One region of the Rhizobium sp. Root491 genome, then DNA from elsewhere that is predicted to be linked to it. Evidence: riboswitches for the same ligand, from Rfam matches in the RefSeq annotation. Region 1 holds a riboswitch; each other region holds the start of a gene.
The links. A riboswitch is a leader RNA that binds a small molecule or an ion and turns the genes downstream of it on or off. The one in region 1 is predicted to bind cobalamin.

Region 1 (6,483 bases):
ATCCGTTGCCACCAGCATATGCCGGTCGACAACGGAAAACGCATCCTGCACTTCACCCAAAGTCCCCGTATAGAAGGGGTCTGAGAAACCGGCTGTTTTCAGTACGTGATAGGGCAGCAGCGCCGGGCTGATGGTGCCGATATTCTTGCGCACGCCCGTCTTCGAGGACCAGACGACAAGCGGCGTCTCGTGTTCCTTTTTCATGACTTCCAGCGGCGCGCGGCGGCTGGCCACCATGCCCGGCATGTAGCCGCTTTCCACGAATGTCTGGCCAAGCGGCGGCAGGTGATCGCCGAAGAGCACTATGATTGTTTCGCGCTCGCGCTTTTTTGCCCAGCGCATCAGCTTCAGAAGGGCGTCGTCGGCCTCCGCCACGCCCTGCGCATAGGTACCAAGCGCCTGCGATGCGGAAGCGGAAAGATCGCCCTCTACGCCGATGGCGTCGCTGGCATAACGGGCCGCCTCGTAAGGTCCATGTCCCTGCAGGGTGACGGCGAAGAGGAAGAGCGGGTTGCGCGCATCGTCCGCGGCCACCATGATCTGGTCCATCAGCGCGTCGTCGGAGGCGAAGTTGCCGCGCTTTTCCATGGGCGGCAATGTCTCTTCCGAGCGGAACTCCTCGAAGCCGAAATTCCTGTAGACTTCCTTGCGGTTCCAGAACCATTCCTGAAACGGATGCATGGCGATGGCCGAATATCCTTCGCCACGGAAGAAGCTGGCAAGCGAGGGCACCGGGCGGCGGATATATTGCTGGTAAGGAATGCTGCCATAGGGCAGGAAGGCGTTGGAAAAGCCGGTCAGCGCCTCGAATTCCACATTCGCCGTCATGCCGCCGAATTCCGGCGAGAACACGTTGCCGGATTGCTTGGCGCGGATGTTGGGCATCGGATCGGCAGAGAGCTTCACGTTTTCAAGCCGTGTCGGATCCCACAGCGATTCGCTCATCAACATGATGACATCAGGGTAATCGCCCGTGTTGGCGGCAAAGGCGGCGGGTTCCGAGGTCAGGTCCGCAATGCTGTTTTCGCCGTAACCCTGCGGCGCCGAGACGTTGGCCATGGGAATATTGAAGGCAAAGGCCATCAGGAAACCGTTATGGCGGTAATTCTCCTGTTGATCCCACATCATGGGGATGATGTTGAGACGATCGCGCACCCACGAATAATGCGAATAGTCCATGAGCGAGGCGAGGCCGGCCAGAAGCGGCAGCGCCAGCACAAGACCTGCGGCGCGTTCGCGCCAGCTCAAGCCCGGCGAATAACGCCGCGCCAGCAGCCACAGGGTGGAAAGGGCCGCAACCGTGGCGCAAAGGCCAAGGCCGACCAGCACGGCCGTCAGCGGCTGGGCTTTCAGCATGGTGGGCAGAAGCTCGAGGATCTGCCGGCCGAACAGCAGGTCGGAGGGATAAAGCGGATCGGAGAGATAGGTCTGTTTCTGCGCGGAAATAAGCCCTGTCAGCGCGCAAAGCGGCGCAACGGCGATGAGCGACAGGTAACGGCGGCCGAGGATGGAATCCAGCGCTACGAGCAGCAGCAGCACGGCGGCGATGTTGGTCATGCCGGGGCGGGCGGATGAGGTGAGGAAGGTGCCGACATCAACTAGCGAACCGCGGGCGATCCATTCCAGCGCGACGACAAGCACGACCGACGAAAATGTCAGATTGGCAAGCGTGTAGGCCTTACCCGAAAGCTTGGAAAGGCTCCGCGTCCATGCAGGCGAAAAGACAAAATCAGCCTTTTCGGAAGCCGTTGTTTTTGGCGCCGAATTTCTCAAACTCATACTCCGGTATTACGAGGCAACACCGCGCAATTCGGGGAGATGAATCGGGGCGTCGCAAAACTGTCATGTAACTGTCACATAAGCGCGATGAACGCGACATGAACTTTGCGGAGTGTGGCCGGTGCGGTGATAACCTTAGCGTGAATGCCTGTTGCGGCTTCATCCTATCAAGGTGGTGCGGCATGCAATTGCCGCGTTGCGGAGCGGGCACGGGCGCGGTATTGAAAAGCCATGAGCGACAGACACGACATCAAAAACCATCTTCGAATTGCCGTCGGGCAGTTCAATCCGACTGTTGGCGACGTGGCGGGCAATCTCGCCAGGGCGCGCGAAGCACGGGCCGATGCGGCGACGCAGGGTGCCGATCTCCTGCTTCTGACCGAGCTGTTCATATCCGGCTATCCGCCGGAAGACCTGGTATTGAAGCCGGCTTTTCTGAAAGCGTGCCTGAAGGCCGTGGAAGAACTGGCGGCGGAAACCGCCGATGGCGGGCCGGGCGTCGTCATCGGTTTTCCGCGTCAGGGCGAAACGGGCCGGCACAATTCGGTTGCGCTTCTGGATGGCGGCAAGATCATCGCGCTGCGTGACAAGATCGACCTGCCGAATTACGGCGAGTTCGATGAAAAACGCGTTTTCGCCGAAGGTTCGATCTCCGGTCCCTATAATTTCCGCGGTGTCAGGATCGGCATTCCGATCTGCGAGGAAATCTGGAACGATATGGGTGTGTGCGAAACGCTTGCCGAAAGCGGGGCGGAAATCCTGCTGGTGCCGAATGGTTCGCCCTATTATCGCGGCAAGCTGGATGTGCGCCATCAGGTGGCGCTGAAGCAGGTAATCGAAAGCGGCTTGCCGCTGGTCTTCGCCAATCAGCTTGGCGGGCAGGACGAGCTGGTTTTCGACGGCGCGAGCTTCGGTTTCAACGCCGACAAGACCCTTGCCTTCCAGATGAGCCAGTTCGAAGCGACCCTTGCCGTTACCGATTGGAAACGCACCGCAGAAGGCTGGCGCTGCGAGAGCGGTCCTTTCTCGAAAATCCCTGAAGGCGAGGAGGCGGATTACCGCGCCTGCATGCTGGGCTTTCGCGATTACGTCAACAAGAACGGCTTCAAGAGCGTGGTTCTCGGCCTTTCCGGCGGTATCGATTCGGCGATCTGCGCTGCGCTTGCTGTTGATGCGCTGGGCGAAGAGCGGGTGCGCTGCATCATGCTGCCGTATCGTTACACCTCCGAGGATTCGCTGAAGGACGCAGCCGATTGCGCCAGAGCGCTTGGCTGCCGTTACGATATCGTGCCCATTGCCGAACCTGTGGAGGGGTTCCTGTCGGCGCTTTCGGAAATGTTCGAAGGCACGGAAGAAGGCATTACCGAAGAAAACCTGCAGAGCCGTACACGCGGCACCATTCTCATGGCCGTTTCCAACAAGTTCGGCTCAATGGTGGTGACAACAGGCAACAAGTCGGAAATGTCGGTGGGGTATGCGACGCTTTATGGCGACATGAATGGCGGTTTCAATCCCATCAAGGACCTCTACAAGATGCAGGTCTACGCCATCTCCAGCTGGCGCAATTCCCATGTGCCGCCGGGCGCGCTCGGGCCATCCGGCGAAGTGATCCCCGCCAATATCATCTCCAAGGCGCCATCCGCCGAATTGCGACCCAACCAGACAGACCAGGATTCGCTGCCGCCCTATCCGGTGCTGGACGATATTCTGGAGTGCCTGGTGGAAAAGGAAATGTCGGTCGAGGAAATCCTCGCGCGTGGCCATGATATCGCGACGGTGCACCGGATCGAGCATCTGCTCTATCTCGCCGAATACAAACGCCGCCAATCCGCGCCCGGGGTGAAGATCACCAAGAAGAACTTCGGCCGCGATCGCCGTTATCCGATTACCAACCGGTTCAGGGACAGGTAGTCGAAGGAGGGCATGGAGGGAGCTTGCTGGACCCCGAATCTAGTTCGGGGTGACGGAGTGCGGATGCTGCGGCTTCGCCATATATCGATGGCGAAGAAGCATCCTTTTCCTCCAACGGCGCGGACACGCCGCGCCGTCTCCCTATCTCGTTAAATAACCTGCCCCACATCGATGCGGTTACCATCCGGGTCTTCGAAAACGAAGGCCCGCAGGCCATAATCCTTGTCCTGCAGACTTTTGATGATGCGAAGCCCGTGGCTTTTGCAAAGCGCATGCAGCGCGTCGGCGTCGCTGACCAGCATATGCGCCACATTGAAGGGGGCCGGTTTGTGCGTTGACTGCAATGTCAGGTGCAACTCGGCGTTACCTTGTTTCAGGATCATGAAACCGACAGGGTTGCCGTTTTCGAAGGTCTTTTCGAAGCCCAGCACACGGACATAAAAGTCATGGGCCTTCTCGATATTCTTGACAGGAAGCATTGCGGCGATCCGACCGAAGCGGATGCCGTGATCGGCGATGGTGTTCATCGCGGAACCTCGGATCTGGGAGAAACGGGCAGGGGTGCGGGCGGTGCCGGAACGCTGCTGTTTTTTCCTATTTGAATTTGCAGGGCGGTGCCTGCGGCAATAGGATCATAATCACGGCGGTGGCGGATGCAAACGGAATGTTTGTGCCATTCAACGCTCCACGCCAGACGATCGACAGGCCTGGGAGGCAGCATGCGCAGTTCCATCGAAATCTTCAACATCCGCACTCGGCAGATGCGGGTGGTCTGGCAGACGCCGGAGCTGTTCGAGGCTCCGAACTGGTCGCCGGACGGGAAATACCTGCTTCTGAACTGCGACGGTCTGCTTTATCGCCTGTCACTTGCCGGCGACCCTTCGCCGGAAAAGGTCGATACCGGCTTTGCGACAATCTGCAACAATGACCACGGCATTTCGCCTGACGGTTCGCTTTATGCCATTTCCGACAAGGTGGAGTTCGGCAAGAGTGCCATCTATCTGCTGCCTTCGACGGGCGGAACGCCGCGGCTGATGACGAGGAACCTTCCCTCCTACTGGCACGGCTGGTCGCCGGACGGGAAAGGTTTCGCCTATTGCGGCATTCGCGATCAGGTTTTCGATATTTATTCCATGGACATAGACAGCGGCGTTGAGACACGCCTTACCCATGGTGAGGGCCGCAATGACGGGCCGGATTATTCGCCGGATGGAGAATGGATCTATTTCAACTCCAGCCGCACCGGCCAGATGCAGATCTGGCGCGTGCGGGTGGATGGCTCGGCCGTCGAGCGTATCACCGACAGCGCCTACGGCGACTGGTTCCCGCATCCGTCTCCCAGCGGTGACAAGGTCGTCTTCGTCTCCTACGACGCCGATGTCTTCGACCATCCGCGCGACCTCAACGTGCGCGTGCGGCTGATGGATATGGATGGCGGCAATGCCGAAACGCTGTTTGACCTTTTCGGCGGGCAGGGAACGATGAATTCGCCCAACTGGTCACCGGACGGGGATGAGTTCGCTTATGTGCGGTATTTTCCCGTTGGGTGATGCGGTAGGGGGTGCTTCAGCCGGCGCGCGTCTGCGCGGCGGCTGAAGGGCGCAATACGCAGGTGAGGTGGCCACGGTCACATTGCCGCATCGCTGCGCAAGATACTTGTATTTGCAATCTTTGTTGCTCATAAGCTTCTTCGTCAGGTGCCCGCCCTTTAGGGCGGGAGAATCGGGAATCCGGTGCAAGACCGGAACGTGCCCAGCGCTGTGAGGCGGATGCCCTTTTTCTTGATGCCACTGAATCCATTCGGGAAGGCGAAAGTGGGCGGATGAAGCCGAGTCAGAAGACCGGCCTGACAGGATAGACCAGACCGCGTGGACGGCGGCAGGTTGTTGCAGCAGCGCGTCGTGCAGGCGAAAACCGGAGCCGGTTTTCGTGGCGGCGCGCCAGCATTGTTGGGGATAGACGATGCCGACCGATCCACTCGCGACCAGTTCGCTCGACGCCAATGCATTCGATCACGCGCTTTCGCCCGCCTATCCGTTTTCCGAGGGGGAGCGAGAGGCGATCTACCGTGCCATCGAAACCCGCCGTGATGTGCGCGACCAGTTCCTTCCGGATCCATTGCCGGAAGATGTGGTCGAGCGCTTGCTGAAGGCGGCGCATTCCGCGCCTTCGGTCGGTTTCATGCAGCCGTGGAATTTCACGCTCGTCACTGACGGTGCGGTCAGGCAGGCAGCCTGGGTTGCCTTCAGCCGCGCCAATGGCGAGGCGGCGGCGATGTTCGAGGGGGAGCAGCAGGCGCTTTACCGCAGCCTCAAGCTTGAGGGCATCCGCAAGGCGCCGCTCAGCATCTGCGTCACCTGCGATCCGACGCGTGGCGGCAAGGTGGTGCTGGGCCGTACCCACAATCCGCGCACCGATGTCTATTCCACCGTCTGCGCCATCCAGAACCTCTGGCTTGCAGCGCGCGCCGAAGGCATCGGCGTCGGCTGGGTCAGCATTTTCCACGATAGCGACATTCGCACCATTCTGGAGATTCCCGACCACATCGAGATCGTCGCCTGGCTATGCCTCGGCCGCGTCGATACACTTTATACCGAGCCGGAACTGGCGGTGAAGGGTTGGCGCCAGCGCGTGCCGCTGGAGGAGCTGGTGTTTCGCAATCGCTGGGGTGGACGGTAAAGAGAAGACGCGACCATCTTGTGAGTGAGACAGAGCGTTGCCAACTCCATACCGCGTGCTTGATGGGAGCTATTGCTGCGGCTGAATGCCCTTCAGCGCCGGGTTTTTCAGGTC
Region 2 (6,483 bases), on a different contig from region 1:
CGGCAGGTTGAAGCCGGGACGCAGGATGTAACCGACGCCGCGTTCGCCTTCGATCGGCACGCGCATGGTCTGAAGGGCCGAAATATCGCGATAGACCGAGCGCACCGTGACCTCCAGTGCCTCGGCAATGGTCTGCGCGGTGATCGGCCTGCGCGCCACCCGCAGGATCTGGATGATCTCGAACAGTCTCGATGCCTTGCGCATTGCCGTTTTTCCCGGTGGTTTCCCAACGCAACTGACACAACGCTGTCAGTTGGCTTTTCCTATAAGCAGCAAAACACATTGAGAAACATGAGTTTTCTCGAATGTGTCGCAAACTGTCTTGGGAGATACTGACATGAGTTACGTCGAAAATCTCTGGCTTTTCTTTCTGGTCCTGTTCGGCATCATCATCCTGCCGGGCATGGATATGCTGTTCGTGCTGGCAAGTGCGTTGACGGGTGGCAAAAGAACCGGGCTTTCCGCCGCAAGCGGCATGAGCGCCGGCGGCATGGTGCATTCACTTTACGGTGCGTTGGGCGTCGGCATGCTTGCCGCCTGGATGCCGTCGCTGTTCCTGCCGCTGCTGGTCGCCGGCGCCGCTTACATGGTCTGGATCGGCGTCGGCCTGATGCGCAGCGCCATCACCGTCAATGGCGATGAGGCGCAGGCGAGCGCCTCTGTCAGAAAGGCGTTCTGGCGGGCCGTGCTCACCTGCCTTTCCAATCCGAAAGCCTATCTCTTCATGATGGCGATCTATCCGCAATTCCTCAAACCCGACTATGGTCCAATCTGGATGCAGGGGCTGGTAATGGGCGCGATGGTGGCCATCACGCAGTTCACGGTCTATGGCGCTCTGGCGCTGACGGCGGATAAAAGCCGGGCATGGCTCGTTTCCTCGCCTGCCGCGACGATTTTCATCGGCCGCGCCGCCGGTTTCATGCTGATTGCCGCAGCCCTGGTTACGCTTTGGGAAGCACTCTCCTAGACTTCTGTTTTCTTGGGGAAATTCACTGCAATGTGACTTCTTTTCGCCATGCGGAAAGGGCATCCTCGCGCCGTTATCGCGCGTTCGGCATCTGCCGGAATCAAGGAGAGAGTGTATGAAACTGAAAACCATCGCGGCGGCCATGCTTTTCGGCTGTCTTTGCGCCGGAGCGGTCTACGCTGCCGGCGAAGTCGAAAAACGTGAAGGCATGATGAAGCAGATCGGCGGCTCCATGGGGGCGCTTGCTGCCATCTCCAAAGGCCAGAAGCCTTATGACGCCGAAGCCGTAAAGGCTGCCGTGACGACCATCAGCACCAACGCCAAGGCTTTCCCCGACCAGTTTCCCCCGGGCAGCGAGACCGGCAGTGCTGCGGCACCCGCGATCTGGGAAAATTTCGATGACTTCAAGTCCAAGGCCGCCAAGCTCGGTGCCGATGCGGACAAGGTCCTCGCCAGCCTTCCCGCCGATCAGGCAGGCGTCACCGCCGCCATGCAGACCCTCGGTGCCGATTGTGGTGCGTGCCACCAGACCTACCGTCTGAAGAAGTGATCCTATCAAGAACGCCGCTTCCCGGCGGCGTTTTTTTTCAGCGGGAATGATGCCTGATCTCATCAGGTGATAATGGGGAGAAGGGTCATGGCCTCCATTTGGACGAAGCTCGCGGGCGGGATCGCGGTGGCGGCCATTGCCGGTTTCGGCATTTTCGCCTGGGTCACCGCGCCTGTGCGTCAGGCACCCAGCCACTGGGTGAGCCTTGGCGAGCCGGACCTTGCCAATGGCGAAACGCTGTTCTGGGCGGGCGGCTGCGCAAGTTGCCATGCGGCACCAGATGCCAAGGGCGATGCGCTTTTGACGCTTTCGGGCGGGCAAGCGTTGAAAAGCCCCTTCGGCACCTTCCATGTGCCCAATATTTCCTCCGATCCGCAGCATGGCATTGGCGGCTGGACGCTTTCGGAATTCGGCGATGCGATGACGCGCGGCGTCGGCAAGAACGGCGAACATCTCTACCCGTCCTTCCCTTACGCCTCCTATGCCCGCATGACGCAGAAGGACATCAACGACCTCTTCGGTTATTTGCGGGTTCTGCCCGCCAGCCAGAATGACGCGCCGGATCACGAACTGCCGTTCCCCTTCAACATGCGCATGGCATTGGGCGGCTGGAAATTCCTCTATTTCGATACATCCGCGCCACCCCGCGTCGAGCTTGCCGATGCCAATGCCGAATTGCTGCGCGGCCAATATCTGGTGGAAGGCCCGGGCCATTGCGGCGAATGTCACACGCCGCGCAATGCGCTTGGCGGTTTTCTCGATGGCAAATGGCTGGCCGGTGGTCCCAATCCCGAAGGCGAGGGCCGCATTCCCGATATTACCCCCGGCTCGCAGAGCGTCGGAAGCTGGGAAGCGGCCGATATTGCCAACTATCTGGAAACCGGCTTCACCCCGGAATTCGACAGCGTCGGCGGCTCCATGGTCAAGGTGCAGCAGAATATGGCGCATCTGACGGTCGATGACCGCAATGCGATCGCCGCCTATCTGAAGGCCATCCCGGCACGGTAGCCCTTTGCCGTCATGCCGGACTTGATCCGGCATCCAGCCGCGGCGCGCAATTCTCACGCCGGCCTGCCATTGACTCCCACCCACACCCATCGGATAACGATCCTGTGATGGTTCCTTCCGGGCGTTCCGGAAGGTGAAAAGGGAACACGATAGGGAGACATCCTCATTCGTGGCTGCCCCCGCAACTGTGAGCGGAGAGCCTGAAACGAAATGCCACTGGTAAGCATCTCGCCGGATATGGGCGAGGGCAATGCCGGGAAGGTGTTTCAGGTTTTGACCCGTAAGCCAGGAGACCTGCCATCACGGAAATGTCCATGCCGGCGGGGTGTCCGGAAGAGCGGAATTTCAGGGTGGTGGCGCTTGAACGTGCCGCCCTGTGTCAGTCTCGTATCCCCGTGGTGAAGTGTATCGCATGCGGCTGCACGGCGTTTGCCGTTCCGCCGCGTCTAAAGGCGCGGGGTCGCGCCGTAAGAGGGGTCACCATGTCCATCAACCAGAATACGGCAAATGCCGCCGTTTCAGCAAAAACGGGCAGCTTCGCGCAATCGCTGACGGCGATCGTGCTTGGTCTGTTCGTCGTCGGGTTTGTCGGCTTTTCGCATGTGGAAGCCGTTCACAACGCCGCGCATGACACGCGTCATGCCAATGCTTTCCCTTGCCATTGAGGGGAAAAAGCATGTCGTTCTTTCGCAATATCGTTTTTACCGCCGTCCTCGTCGGCATCGTTGGCGGCTTCGCCGTTTCGGCCATGCAGGCTTTCGGCACCACGCCGCTGATCCTGAAGGCGGAAACCTATGAAAATGCCGGTGGCGAAGCGCCCCACAGCCATGATGCTCCGGCCACGACCGGCGCTGCCGTTCCCGCGCACGAACATAATAAGGAAGCCTGGTCTCCGGCCGACGGCTTCGAGCGCACCGCCTATACGGTCGCCGCCAACGTGCTGACCGCCATCGGTTATGCGCTGGTGCTGACCGGCCTCATCTCGCTGCGCGGCACCGATGCCGGCTGGCGCGAAGGCCTTTTGTGGGGTGTGGCCGGTTTTGCCGCCGTCATGCTTGCGCCGATGATCGGCCTGCCGCCGGAACTACCGGGCAGCCCGGCGGCCGCGCTTGAGGCGCGTCAAATCTGGTGGCTTTCGACGGTTGCCGCAACCGCGGGCGGCATTGCGCTGATCGCATTCCGGCGCGAACCCTGGGCAATCGTGCTCGCACTGGTGTTGATCGTTGCTCCACATGTGGTGGGCGCGCCCCTGCCGCCGGAAGGTGAACATGCGCTGGCACCGCTGCCGCTGGAACGACAGTTCATCGTCGCCGCCACCGTGACCAGCTTTGTCTTCTGGGCCTTGCTCGGAACATTGAGCGCGTTTTTCCTGAAGCGCTTCCAGCAGGCTTAAATCCATGCAGGACGCAGCCGAATGGAGTGAGGAACTCGACGCGCTGCGTTTTGCCGTTCCCGGTCACGGCGCTTTCTGCGCCGTGCATCGCCTTGCTTTCAAGGCAGTCCTTGGCGTCAGCCCGGAACGGGAAGCGGCGCTCGCCTATTTTCATGAGAATGAGGCTGCCTTTACGGTCGCAGCCCTTGCCAAGATAAAACGCTCGGCTTTGCCGGCCGGTCGCAGTCTGCATCTCAACAGCCGCGATATCCGCCGTGCGATGGCGGGGGAGGGCGGGGATGTCGCGCCCCGTGTCTGCCGGGTGCTTGATCAGGGGTGATTTGTGATGGTCTCGCGGCTCAACTTCCCCACCACCCTCATTCCTGTGACAAGCACAGGAATGAGGGTGGGAGGATCCGCAAAACTCTCGACACCAAGGTGAGCTTCACCGGTGTTCCGCCGCAAAAATTCCAAGTTCCGCCTCGGCTTCCGGACCAAAGAGGCCGAGGTGTTTCAGAATTTCCACTGCGAAACTGACGGGTGCACTGCCGGCTGCGGTTACGATTCCGCCATCGCTGACCGCCTTCGGCTGGTCGCGATAGAGCGCTTCGCCGCGATAGGACGGATAGGCCTTGTGAGAGGCGAGCGAATTGCCGGTATGGGCGACGTCATCAAGGGCGCCCGTGCCTGCAAGCGCGCTGGCAGCCGCGCAGATGCCGGCAACCAGCCGGCCCTTCTCGCGAAACCGCTGTACCAGCCCGCCAAGATCGACAGCCATTCCCTTTTCCCAGCCGAGGCCGCCGGGAATGACGAGCGCATCGATGTTAGCAGGATCAAGCGCGTCATAGGATGTGTCGGGCGTAACGTTGAGCCCGCCCATTGAAACCACGGGCCGGCCGTCCGGGGTCGCGTAAACGATCTCGACGCCGAGATAGCCGCGCGCGGCGGCGGCAAGCAGCGCCGGTTCCCAGTCCGCAAAATCCTGCGCAAGCGCAATGGCAATCCGTGTCATGACCGTCTCCGAAGGTTGCAATCAGGCGATAGACTGCATGTAGCGCATGCCGGTGACCGGGCGCGGCGCGAAATCCATGCTTTCGTAGAAACGATGCGCGGCGACATTTCCGGTCGTGGCGCTGACGGAAAGATAGTCGCAACCGAGGCGCTTGGCGATATCGCGGGCGCGGGAAACCAAGTGCTGGCCGGTGCCATGTCCGCGGTGACCGTCACGCACGAAAAGATGGTGTAGCTCAAGCCCGCGGCGGCCTTCCTGCGCCCTGTAGAGCGGCAGCATCAGGGCGTAACCGATCAATGCGCCGTCGGCTTCCGCTACCAGCCCATGCACCCAGGGAAGCGGGCCGAACAGGTCGCGTTCCAGTTTCGCCGGCGTAATCGCCGCCGCATCGCCATGAAAGGTGGCAAGCAGGGTGATCATCTCATTGAGCTCAGGCAAATCGGTCTTGCGTGCGCCACGAATGATGACGACGGGCGGTCTTTCCAATGTAAGGGAACTGTCTTCGGTCATTTTTCTGGTCCTTCGGTTTTATCGGTGCCGTCAGGACGCTTGAAAAACAACAAAGCCGCCTGACGGCGGCTTGTTGACAAAATGATCTGTCGAGCCGCCCTTTACAGGTAGGCCCAAAAGTACGAGCAGGAGATGGGTGCGCGTTCGTTGATCATGTCCATGCAATGCGCTCGAATCTGAAATCTGTCAAGCCTGCTCTTCAGCCTCAATGCTCCCCTTCGCACATGCCATGGTCGGAAAGTGCGCGGATGACGTAACAATCCTCGATCGAATGACCATGGCAATGGGAGACGATACGTTCCAGCTCATGCTCGAGCTTCTTGAGGCTGCTGATTTTCTCGCGCACATGGGCGAGGTGTTCGGCGGCAATGCGGTCCGCACCCTCGCACGGCATTTGCCGGTGCTGGCTGAGCGCGATCAATTCTCTGATGGCGTCGATATTGAGCCCGATATCGCGGGCATGGCGGATGAAAGCCAGCCTTTCGAGATCGGATTTTTCGTAACGGCGCTGGTTGCCTTCCGAGCGGTCTGCCTCGCGGATGAGGCCCATCTGCTCATAATAGCGGATCGTCGGAACCTTCACGCCGGTACGTTTGGACAATTCACCGATGGACAGCATTGCCTTCTCCATATCCTCAAGAGCAGCCGGGACAAGAACGAACCGGATGCTCTAGTCTCTAGAGATATAGCTTTTCAGCCTGCCGTTCAATGGGTGTCAGGCGGCGGCCTCCACGCCGAGTGCCTGCGCCAGGGCTTTGAGAACTTCTGTCTCGATGCTGGAGGCGGCGTCAGGCTGCGCTGATGCGGCGATATCTACCGCCGGTTCGGTTCTGGCCTGTGCGCCGCTGTCTAGGTTCCAAAGTGCTGCGGCAAGGCCGGCGGAAACGCTGGCGGCGGCAGGTGCGGCGGAAACGGCAACGCTCTCGGCGCTGGAAATCGCGCGGTGTGCCGCCCGTGTCAGTTCCAGCAGGGCCTCGGTGGTTGCATTTGTTTCCCTGGTCTTTGTCGGCTCAAGGGTCCGGACCGGAGTTGCGTAATAGCTGCTGGTTGTTGCTGCGATAGTC
Region 3 (6,483 bases), on a different contig from region 1:
ACTTGGCGATTTCCTGAATGGCCACGAACTGATACGGGTTGTTGTAGAACTGGTGCCAGATGGCGTGGACATTGCCGTTCTTGACCGCCTGTACCCCGGTGAAAGCCGGGCGCTTGGTCAGGTTTTCAAGCTTGCGGTGGGCTTCCTTCATATCCGCGCCATAACCGACACCGACCCAGTTGCCGCCGGGAACATAACCGTTCCAGTTGCCACCCGTGATGATGATCTGTTCCGGATTGGAGGCGATGATCTGTTCCGGATTGACGTTGCCGAACGTGCCGGGAATGATGTCCTTGGCCATGTTGATGCCGCCGGCGAGTTCGACCATCTTGCCGAAATTCTCGTTTCCGAAGGACATGCAGCAATCGTCGGAATAACCGCCGGCGCGTTCGACGAACACGACGGGCTTCTTCGGATTGGCCTTTTCGAGCGTATCGGTGACCTTGGCGATGGCGTCCGCGCGGAACTTGATGAAGTCCTCGGCGATCTTTTCCTTGCCGGTCAGCTGGCCCATCAGACGCATGCTCGGCTCGGTGTTTTCCATCGGCTTTTCGCGGAAGTCGACGTAAACAAGCGGGATGCCGACCTTTTCGAGCTTCTCGATGTAACCGGCCTCCTGCGTCGCGGTCTTCGCGTCGATGTTCATCAGGATCACGTCTGGCTTCAGCGAAATGGCCTGCTCGATGTCGAAGGTGCCGTCTTTCATGCCGCCAAAGGTCGGCAGCTTGGCAATATCAGGGTACTTGGCAAGATAGGCCGCATAGGTTTCCGGGTCGGCTTTCGCCAGGTCGTCGCGCCAGCCGACAACGTGCTGGAAAGGGTTTTCCTTGTCGAGCGCCGCCAGGAAATAGATCTGACGGCCTTCGCCGAGGATCACATGCGAAACGGGCACATTGACTTCCACGTCGCGGCCGGTCACATCCTTGACGGTGACCTTTTCGGCCAATGCAGGCCACGCTGCGGATACGAGAAGGCCAAGGGCAAGTGCCGCGGATTTGGCTGAGATGCGCATCGGATATTGCTCTCCAGTGTTGACTGGCGCGGCTGTATTATTTTCTGACTATACTAGTCAAGTTTTATGTTTTAGAGCCATTCTTAACTGACCGGTATGTGAGCTGAAGACCGATGATCGACACTATCCACTATGGCAAAAACGACAGCCTGAGAGACGAAATCAAAACCTATTGGTCCGGCCGCGCCGCGACTTTCGACCTTTCCCCGGGTCATGAGATTTTCTCCGAAGAAGAGCGCAAGGCCTGGCACGCGCTGGTTTTGAAGCATCTGGGCCAGGGAGAAGGCCGCAAGGCGCTGGATCTGGCTAGCGGCACCGGCGTTATCTCGCACCTGATGGACGATCTCGGTTTTCAGGTCACCGGCATGGATTGGTCGGAAACCATGCTGGAGCTTGCAAGGGCGAAAGCGAAAACCCGCGGGCGCAATATCCGCTTTTTTGTCGGCGACGCCGAAAACACGATGGAGCCGGACGAAAGCGCCAACGTCATCATCACCCGCCATCTGGTCTGGACGCTGGTGGACCCGAAGGCAAGCTTTGCCGAATGGTTCCGTGTCTTGAAACCCGGCGGACGCCTGCTGATCGTCGATGGCGATTTCGTCAACACCGGCTGGCGCGAAAGACTGGTCAAGAAGCTGGCGGCGGGTCTGGAAAGCATCGGCCTTGTGAAGCCGGACCAGCCGCACAAGCCGGCGGATCCGGAAAACACCTTCAACAGCATTCTATCGCGGGTCTATTTTTCACAGGGTGCAAGAGCTGGTGACGTTGCAGCGCTGTTGCGTGAAACCGGCTTCGAGCCCGTTGCCATCGATCAGGAACTTCAGGCCATTCATCGTGCCCAGGCGAAAAATTTCAGTCTGCTGAAAGGCATCTTGCGGGGATTGCAGCACCGTTATGCAATATGCGCCGTGAAGCCGCACACGTCCGGCAAGGGATAGGGCGACCAAAGCCACCAAGCTGCCGCCCAGCTCTCCGTCACCCCGGATGTGATCCGGGGTCCAGTGCGACCAAGTCCTTGATCGCTTAATAATAGTTTCTCACGGTGCAGACGCGCCTTGGCTGGATGCCGGATCTAGTCGTGCATGACGCATGAAAACGCGATGCAGGGACCTCATTTTTCCGCCCGCTCGAATAGCTCCTCAAAGCGCGGCTTCGCCCGGCCTGGGACCTCTACCGTCCTGTAGCTCTGCGGCAAAACCGCGTCCCCCACCTTGATCAGCATGACCATGCCCATGCCGTAATGCGGCGAGCATTTGATGCCGTAAAAGCCTGGCTTTTCGAAACCGGTCTCGAATTCGTCGTTGATCCGGCTTTTGAAACCTTCAATATCTTCGGGAACCATACCATCGATCGTCGCGGCATTATGGCTCTTGTGGCTCGGCACGAAGCGCACGCGGTCGCCGGGAGCGATCTCCAGAAAATCGGGTTCGAACACCATGGAGCCCTTTTCGCCACGGTTCAGCATCTTTATCTCGAAGGTCTCGGCTACGGCTTGAATGGAAAACCCTGTGGCCACAACCATGGCAAGTCCCGCGGAAACGCAAAGCTGCCGCGCGCCAAAGCGGAGATTTACAAGTCTTTTCAATTTCATCATCGTGCCGTTGCTTTCCTTGCGTGATCGGCCGCACCGTGGGCCGGCAGAAAACGAATATGTGAAAATCCGCTTTCATCCGTGGTGACGACGGATTGCACCCCGAACACATCGGCGATGGTCGAAGAGGTGAGGACCTCGCGCGGTGGGCCGACAGCGATCATTTCACCGCGATGCATGATGGCGACGCGGTCGCAGAACATGGCGGCGTGATTGAGATCATGCAGCGCCGCCACAACCGTCAGTCCCTGCCTGCGCACCAGATCGAGCAGACCGATCTGGTGGCCGATATCGAGATGGTTGGTCGGTTCGTCCAGCAGCAGAATATGCGGCTCCTGCGCCAATGCGCGGGCAATGTGCAGGCGCTGGCGTTCGCCGCCGGAAAGGTGATGCCAGTTTCGCTCGGCCTTGTCCGCCATATCGACATTTCCGAGCGCCGCATCGACGATGGCGTCGTCCTTTGGCGACCATGCGGAAAGCGGGCCGAGATAGGGCGTGCGCCCCAGTTCCACGGCCTGTCGCGCGCTGATGCGCTCGGTGGTTTCGGCCTGCTGCTCCACAAAGGCCAGCCTGCGGGCAAGTTCGCGCCGCCCGAATGTGGCAAGCCGTTCCTCACCAAGCATGACATGACCCCGACGCGGCATGCGAATGCCGGCCAGCATGGAAAGCAACGTGCTTTTGCCCGAACCGTTCGGCCCGATGATACCCAGAAACTCGCCCGTGGCGACCTCCAGCGAAACACCGCGCACAATGTCGAGATTGCCGGCATGGAAATGCAGATCATGGGCGGATAATTTCATGACCGGCCTCTCTTCTGCCCGAGAATAAAGGCGAAGGCGGGCGCGCCGACCAGCGCAGTGATCACGCCGATCGGCAGCACCTGCCCCGGAATGACGGTGCGCGAGAGGATATCTGCGATGATCATGAAAATTGCACCGGTCAGCGCCGTCACCGGCAGCAACATGCCGTGGCGAACGCCAACGAAGATGCGCGCCGCATGCGGGATGACGAGACCGACGAAGCCGATGGAACCGACCAGCGACACCATGACTGCCGTCATGACCGCCGAAACCGAGATCAGCACCGCATAGACCCGGCGCACTGGAATACCGAGCGAAGCTGCTGCCTGACCGCCGAAAGCGAAAGCATCAAGCGCGCGTGCGTACCAGAGGCACACCCCAAGACCCGCAATACTGACCGGCAAAGCCAGCCAGACATCCGGCCAGCGCACGCCCGAAAGATTGCCCAGCAGCCAGAACATGATGCCGCGCGCCTGTTCGGCATTGGCGGATTTGGTGACGATGAACGACGTCATGGCGTTGAACAGTTGCGAACCGGCGACCCCCGCCAGGATGATGGCGCTGTTGCCGTGCCCTGCCCGCACCGCCAGAAGGCTGACAAGCGAAAAAGCCACAAAAGCCCCGATCAGGGCGCCGGCCGGCATCGTCAGGAACCCCGCTCCGAAGCCCAGAAGCGCCACGGCCACGGCCCCGGTTGAGGCGCCTGCGGAAATACCGAGGATATAGGGATCGGCGAGCGGGTTGCGCAGAAGTGATTGAAGCACCGCACCGGCCAGCGCCAGCGAGGCGCCACAGCACGCGGCAACAACGGCGCGGCTGAGGCGGTAACTCCAGACGATGCCCTCATCCAGCGGCTCCAGCGGATAACCCGCATGGAAGACACGATTGGCAATGGTCTTTGCCACCACGTCGAACGGAATGGCAGTCTCGCCGATGGCCGCACCGGCCATCAGCGCGACGAGCAGCAGGGCGAGTGCGGCAAAAGCCAGACCCGCCCTGCCAAGATTGACGGAAAGACCGTTCACTTGGCGAGACCGGCTGTGGAAATCGCCTCGGCCAGCGTTTCAATGCCTTCGATCGTGCGGATGGTCGGGTTCATCGCCTGCGCGTCCATTTCGAAGACATGGGCCGCCTTGACGGCGGGCATGATGCTGGCAACCGGATCGGTAGCAAGGAACTTGAGCTTGACGGCGACGTCATCGGCGGGGAACCGCCGGCGGTCCATCTTGCCGGCAACGATCACGGACGGATTGGCCTTGGCGATGGTTTCCCAGCCAACAGTCGGCCATTCCTCATCGCTTTCGATAACGTTCTTCAGTCCGAGCGCGGACATGATGTAACCCGGCGCACCATTGCGGCCCGCCACGTAAGGATCGATATCCAGCTCGGCGCTGGAGAACCAGAAGACTGCTGAAATCTTGCCATTCGCCGAAGCGATCTTGGCGCGGGCGGCTTCCTCACGCTTTTTCAGGTCGGCAACGACTTCCTCGCCGCGATCCTGCACGTTGAAAATTTTCGCAAGGTCGCGGACCTCCTGGTAGATCAGGTCCATGGTGAAAACGGACTTGCGCACGCCGTCGCCGCCGCCGGAATTGTCCTTGCCCATGCAATCGGCAGGGGAGGTATAAACGGGAATACCGAGTTCGGCGAATTGCTCCGGTGTTCCGACAACGCCTTCGGGACCGATCTGCCACTGGAACTGCGTCGTCACGAGGTCCGGCCTCTTGCCAACCACCGCCTCGAAGCTCGGATCATTGTCGGCAAGCCGCTCCACCTTGGCATTGGCGTCTTCGTAACCCTTCAGAACCGGGCCGATCCACAGCGCCGTGCCTACCACCTTGTCGGCCACGCCGAGCAGATAGAGAACCTCGGTCGTGCTCTGGCCGACCGATACTGTGCGGGCGGGCGCCTGCTTGAAGGTGATTTCGTGGCCGCAGCTATTGATCGTCAGCGGATAGGCGGTTTCGGCAGCCTGAGCGGCACCGGCGGGCAAGGCCGCTAATGCGACAGCCAGAAGACCGGCGGAAACCGGCAGGCGTTTGAAATGAAACATATGTTCTCCAGTCTAAATAAAGTGGCGTGATCCGCAGGCCGCGCGTCAAAACGCGTAGTGACAGAGCGACAACAAGTGTGGAGATGGAGAACGGGACTCTAAATACGTTTCCGCGGACGGAAAGGTCATAATCAGCTCCTCTTCCGGGCATCCCCGCCCGTAACGATGGTCAATATTATGACGGCAGGTCTCCTGGCTCACGAATATGCGCCGTTCATCTGCCTTCCCGCACCTTGAAGGGTGCAGTGGCATGACGCTTTTCAGGCGTCACGAGGATGAGCGGCAATCCGCTTACAGTTGCGGGGGCAGCCACGGCATTGGGCGATAGAAATCACCCGCACCATGTTCCCTATTAATCCCTTTGCCCTTCGGCTTCAGGAACCGTCGCTTTCTGACATAAGGGGCAAGCGCCGGGGCGTCAATTGCGATAGTGCTGCAGCTCAGCACAAAGACGGACCCGCCAACGCGAAAATTTTTGTAGCGCCGGAGGGCGCCGGTTGAGGTGCGTCTTTGGACATGGTGGTAAGGGTTTCAATCACCACCAAGCCGGATTGCGCAATAAAATCAATAAAGAGATTGTTGTCGCTGATGGTGTCGAGACGCACCAGCTCATCGTCAAGATCGGTAAAATGCCGCCTTACGAGTGCAATCGCATCCATGTCCGCACCCGCAACGACCGGACCGATAATGTGGCCCCGCCCCGCCGCACGGCGCAGCGCAAAAGCGGTAAGACGGTCCGCCTCAAACACACCGTAACCCGCATTCTGCGTCAAAAGTCGCTGCAAAACGTTCCGGCGCGAAACGCCAAAAGCCGCCCGGTCTAGTTCCACCACATCAGTCAGATGACCTGCGGATAACGGCTCTATTCGTTGTTTTCTGCCGGGCGGCGGTATCTCGAAAAGGCAATTCGCCCTTCCCCGGAACAGATATACTTTTTCCGTATCACCGGCAAAACCCAACCTTGAAAACAACCGCCGCGACGCTCCCGTCGCGTTCAACCGCAGGGAGACAGTGGGAAATTTCGCGA

Region 2: another riboswitch for cobalamin. It lies ahead of ASD46_RS02975 (CbtB domain-containing protein); the one in region 1 lies ahead of bluB (5,6-dimethylbenzimidazole synthase).
Region 3: another riboswitch for cobalamin. It lies ahead of ASD46_RS12190 (ABC transporter substrate-binding protein); the one in region 1 lies ahead of bluB (5,6-dimethylbenzimidazole synthase).

What each region holds. Positions count from the first base shown of each region.
Region 1 is NZ_LMFF01000016.1:180,769-187,251, reverse strand. It holds gene ASD46_RS19385 (LTA synthase family protein) at 1-1,779, opposite strand, end outside; gene ASD46_RS19380 (NAD+ synthase) at 2,011-3,690, shown strand; gene ASD46_RS19375 (VOC family protein) at 3,840-4,217, opposite strand; gene ASD46_RS19370 (TolB family protein) at 4,410-5,240, shown strand; cobalamin riboswitch at 5,369-5,555, shown strand; gene bluB (5,6-dimethylbenzimidazole synthase) at 5,653-6,369, shown strand; gene ASD46_RS19360 (DUF2865 domain-containing protein) at 6,439-6,483, opposite strand, start outside.
Region 2 is NZ_LMFF01000001.1:590,600-597,082, reverse strand. It holds gene ASD46_RS02995 (helix-turn-helix transcriptional regulator) at 1-204, opposite strand, end outside; gene ASD46_RS02990 (LysE family translocator) at 338-967, shown strand; gene ASD46_RS02985 (c-type cytochrome) at 1,083-1,517, shown strand; gene ASD46_RS02980 (c-type cytochrome) at 1,605-2,525, shown strand; cobalamin riboswitch at 2,617-2,842, shown strand; gene ASD46_RS02975 (CbtB domain-containing protein) at 3,008-3,190, shown strand; gene ASD46_RS02970 (CbtA family protein) at 3,202-3,918, shown strand; gene ASD46_RS02965 (hypothetical protein) at 3,923-4,237, shown strand; gene ASD46_RS02960 (type 1 glutamine amidotransferase family protein) at 4,343-4,909, opposite strand; gene ASD46_RS02955 (GNAT family N-acetyltransferase) at 4,931-5,419, opposite strand; gene ASD46_RS02950 (MerR family transcriptional regulator) at 5,625-6,038, opposite strand; gene ASD46_RS02945 (hypothetical protein) at 6,135-6,483, opposite strand, start outside.
Region 3 is NZ_LMFF01000012.1:273,702-280,184, forward strand. It holds gene ASD46_RS12165 (ABC transporter substrate-binding protein) at 1-1,012, opposite strand, end outside; gene ASD46_RS12170 (class I SAM-dependent methyltransferase) at 1,126-1,950, shown strand; gene ASD46_RS12175 (pseudoazurin) at 2,124-2,606, opposite strand; gene ASD46_RS12180 (ABC transporter ATP-binding protein) at 2,603-3,403, opposite strand; gene ASD46_RS12185 (FecCD family ABC transporter permease) at 3,400-4,428, opposite strand; gene ASD46_RS12190 (ABC transporter substrate-binding protein) at 4,425-5,456, opposite strand; cobalamin riboswitch at 5,621-5,857, opposite strand; gene ASD46_RS12195 (GNAT family N-acetyltransferase) at 5,897-6,483, opposite strand, start outside.